Regions from separate parts of the Bradyrhizobium sp. Bra64 genome, predicted to be linked through region 1. Evidence: riboswitches for the same ligand, from Rfam matches in the RefSeq annotation. Region 1 holds a riboswitch; the other holds the start of a gene.
The links. Region 1 has a riboswitch for S-adenosylmethionine ahead of NR187_RS19285 (homoserine O-acetyltransferase). Riboswitches for the same ligand answer to the same signal wherever they lie in the genome.
Positions count from the first base shown of each region.

Region 1 (2,187 bases):
CTCGGCGAGCGGCGACAGGGCACGCGCGACCTCGGCATTCCACCCGGAGACGCGCACGCTGAAGGTCTCGACCTCCGTCACCAGGGCGCTGTCGGCGACGCGCGAGACCGCGAACACCGGCAACGCCGCCGGATGGTCGGCGCGCTCGACGAAGGGCAAGCGCGCGATGATTTTGGGCGCACCGGCTTGTTCAAGCGACAGCCACCACGGCGTGCGGCTCGATGTCGCCGAGACCAGCGCCAGGTCGCCCTTGGATTTCGCCACAGCCTCGACCGCCGCCTGCGCGCTGAAATGCGCGACGTAAGGCACCGTAAAACCAAAATGGAATCGCGCCGAATCGCGCATCGCCGGCTCGCTCACCGAGATGTCGGCATGCACTGAGAACGGCGCCTGCACATAGGTGAACGTCGAGATGATCACGCGCCAGATGCTTTCGACCGTGTCGAGCGGCAGGATGCCGCGATGACGCTGGACGAGGTCGCGCATCATGGCGGCCTCGCGCGCCGGGCGGAACGCCGACCCGACCTCCTGGGTCTGCTTCACCTGGATCAGGCGGTCGATGATGTCGCCGCGCTGCATCAAGAGGCGATGCATGCTCTCGTCGATCGCGTCGATCTCCTTGCGCAGTTCCTGCAATGATGGTGGCGCGGGCGGACGTTGGGACATGTCTGACAAGGGCTGTTGCGAGGGTTGTTGAGAGGCTTTCCAGTGCGGATCGGTCGAGCCGTTACCGCTGCGGTCGATGTCCTGATTAGGCAGTCGGAACGGCGAAAGCAAAGAGAAATGCAAGAGAAATTGGCGCCTTTTCGGCTGTCGCTTCGGAGGCGAATTTGGTCGATCCGGGCCGCGACTTGACGAAAACCGCCCGGGACGGTAACTTTTGCATGTTCCGTGGTCATTTGAGCCGGCCGGCTTGCAGCCACGTTAAAAAACTCGCTAAACAGGCCGGGGACCCTTTCGATCCCGGCCGAACCTATCGTTCAGGCCGGGTTTTTCATGGCCTGATGTCAATGCGGTCGCCACTACGATCGCAAACGAGGTCGATGGTCAGATGGTTGGCGTCCAGTCAATTCCGAGTCCCGCGATCACTGCCGACGAGCGGTCGCACGAGGTCGATCATCCGAGCTCGCAGGTCGCGCAGTTCGGTATCGAGCAGCCGCTGCGGCTCGATTGCGGTGTCGATCTCAGCCCGTTCCAGATCGCCTACCAGACCTATGGCGTGCTCAACGCCGATCGCTCCAACGCTGTTCTGATCTGCCATGCGCTGACCGGCGACCAGCATGTCGCCAACGTCCATCCGGTCACTGCCAAACCCGGCTGGTGGGAGACCCTGGTCGGTCCGGGCCGACCACTTGATCCTCAACACTACTTCATCATCTGCTCCAACGTGATCGGCGGCTGCATGGGCTCTACCGGTCCGGCTTCGATCAATCCGGCGACCGGCAAGGTTTGGGGCCTCGATTTCCCCGTCATCACCATCCCCGACATGGTGCGCGCGCAGGCGATGCTGATCGACCGGCTCGGCATCGACACGCTGTTCGCGGTCGTCGGCGGCTCGATGGGCGGCATGCAGGTGCTGCAATGGACCGCGGCCTATCCGGGTCGCGTGTTCTCCGCGCTGGCGATCGCCTGCTCGACGCGGCACTCGGCGCAGAACATCGCGTTCCACGAGCTTGGCCGTCAGGCCGTGATGGCCGACCCCGACTGGCACAGTGGCGGCTATGCCGATCACGGCATCCACCCGCACCGCGGGCTCGCCGTGGCGCGGATGGCCGCGCACATCACCTATCTCTCTGACGCGGCGCTGCATCGCAAATTCGGACGGCGCATGCAGGACCGCGAGTTGCCGACCTTCTCGTTCGACGCCGACTTCCAGGTCGAATCCTATCTGCGCTACCAGGGCTCGTCCTTCGTCGAGCGCTTCGACGCCAACAGCTATCTCTACCTGACCCGCGCGATGGACTATTTCGACATCGCCGCCGACCATGGCGGCGTGCTGGCAAAAGCGTTCGCCGGCATCCAGACCCGCTTCTGCGTCGTCTCCTTCACCAGCGACTGGCTGTTCCCGACCTCGGAATCGCGCGCGCTGGTGCACGCGCTGAATGCGTCGAGCGCGCGGGTCTCGTTCGCCGAGATCGAGACCGATCGCGGCCACGACGCCTTCCTGCTCGACGTGCCCGAATTCTT
Region 1 is NZ_JALJRD010000006.1:108,894-111,080, reverse strand. It holds gene NR187_RS19290 (chorismate mutase) at 1-666, opposite strand, end outside; SAM riboswitch at 882-961, shown strand; gene NR187_RS19285 (homoserine O-acetyltransferase) at 1,052-2,187, shown strand, end outside.

Region 2 (2,187 bases), on a different contig from region 1:
CCGGCTTCAAGCGCTGATGCGTCGTCGTCGCCGGGTGCGTGACGAGGCTCTTGGCGTCGCCGAGATTGTTCGAGATCTTGGCAAGCTTCAGCTCGTTGAGTACGCGGAACGCCGCCGCCTTGCCGCCCTTGACCTCGAAGCCGACCAGCGTCGAGCCGCCGCGCATCTGCTTCTTCACCAGCGCCGCCTGCGGATGATCGGCGCGGCCGGGAAAGACCAGCCGCGAAATCTTCGGGTGGTCCGCCAGCGCCTCGGCCACGCGCGCTGCCGTGTCGGTTTGCGCGCGCACGCGCACGGCCAGCGTCTCCAGGCCCTTGAGCAGGACCCAGGCATTGAATGGCGAGATCGAAGGGCCGGTCTGGCGCATGAAATTGTGGATGTGCTCGGCGATGAACGCTTCCGACGACAGGATGATGCCGCCCAGACACCGGCCCTGGCCGTCGATGTGCTTGGTCGCGGAATAGACCACGACGTCGGCACCGAGCGCGAGCGGGCTCTGCCAGATCGGGGTTGCGAACACGTTGTCGACGACGAGCCGCGCGCCGCCCTTGTGCGCGATCTCGGCGATCCCTGGAATGTCGAGCACGTCGAGCGTCGGATTGGTCGGACTCTCGAGGAAGAATGTCTTGGTGTTCGGCTTCAGCGCGCGCTGCCATTGGTCGAGATCGAGACCATCGACCAGCGTGGTCTCGATGCCGTAGCGCGGCAACAGGTCCTGAATGACGTAGAGGCAGGAGCCGAACAGTGCGCGCGAGGCCACGACGTGATCGCCGGCTTTCAGCGGCGCCAGGATCGCGGTCGTCACCGCCGCCATGCCGGTCGCGGCCGACCGTGCCGCCTCGGCGCCTTCGAGCTCGATCATGCGGCGCTCGAACATCGCGATGGTCGGATTGGAATAGCGCGAATAGATGAAGCCGGGGTCTTCGCCCTTGAACCGCGCCTCGCACTCCTCGGCGCTGTTGTAGACGTAGCCCTGGGTCAGGAACAGGGCCTCCGACGTCTCGCCGAATTGCGAGCGCAGGGTGCCGGAATGGACCAGACGGGTTTCGGGACGATATTGCGCGGTGGGCGCCGGTGACTTCGACATAGGACCTCCTGCGTGACCACCGAAATGGTCACAAAAAAACCGGCCTGGATAAAACCACGGGCCGGGATCACAGAGGTCCCCGGCCTGTTTAGCGACTTATTTAACGTGGCTGCAAGCCGGCCGGCTCAAATCACCACGGGATAAGTCATGCTCATATTCCGCAATGCTCTTTCCGTCAAGACGTCCATCGGATAGCCGTAAAACGCTTGTATTTCCCGCATGTCGGGATGTGTTTGACCCGGATGAGGGGCCCCCGGTTGAGTTTCACGATCGCCGCCGACGCCAATGGTATCCTGCCCGACCGCATGATCGCGGCGATGGCGGAGGCAGGGCTCATCCTGCCCGCCTACGACTTCGTCGAAAGCCAGATCCAGCCGGCGAGCCTCGACCTGCGGCTTGGCGACATCGCCTATCGGGTGCGCGCGAGCTTCCTGCCCGGTCCCGGCGCCACCGTCGCCGAGCGCATCGACGAGTTGAAGCTGCACGAATTCAGCCTCGCCGACGGCGCGGTGCTGGAGACCAACTGCGTCTACATCGTGCCGCTGCTCGAGAGCCTCGCGCTGCCACCGGAGATCGTTGCGGCGGCGAACCCGAAAAGCTCGACCGGGCGGCTCGATGTCTTCACCCGCGTCATCGCCGACGGCACCCGCCGCTTCGACATGATCGGCGCCGGCTATCACGGCCCGCTCTATGCCGAGATCAGCCCGAAGACGTTCCCGGTGCTGGTGCGCGAGGGCTCGCGGCTGTCGCAGGTACGCTTCCGCACCGGTGACGCCATCCTCAATGCCGACGAGCTCGATGCGCTGCATGCCGCCGAGCGTCTCGTCGACATCGACGATGCCGATCTCTCAGGCGGCGTCGCCGTCTCCGTCGATCTCGCCGGCGAGAAGGGAAGCGGCTTCGTCGGCTACCGCGCCAAGCGCCACACCGGCGTGGTCGATGTCGACCGCCGCGCGGGCTACGCGGTGGAGGATTTCTGGGAGCCGATGTCGGCGCGTCCCGACGGCAGCCTGATCCTCGATCCCGGCGAATTCTACATTCTCGCGTCTAAAGAGGCAGTGCAGGTGCCGCCCGATTTCGCCGCGGAGATGGTGCCGTTC
Region 2 is NZ_JALJRD010000026.1:44,140-46,326, reverse strand. It holds gene NR187_RS34670 (O-succinylhomoserine sulfhydrylase) at 1-1,087, opposite strand, end outside; SAM riboswitch at 1,155-1,234, opposite strand; gene NR187_RS34665 (2'-deoxycytidine 5'-triphosphate deaminase) at 1,330-2,187, shown strand, end outside.
Region 2: linked by a shared signal. The riboswitch ahead of NR187_RS34670 (O-succinylhomoserine sulfhydrylase) and the one ahead of NR187_RS19285 (homoserine O-acetyltransferase) in region 1 are both predicted to bind S-adenosylmethionine.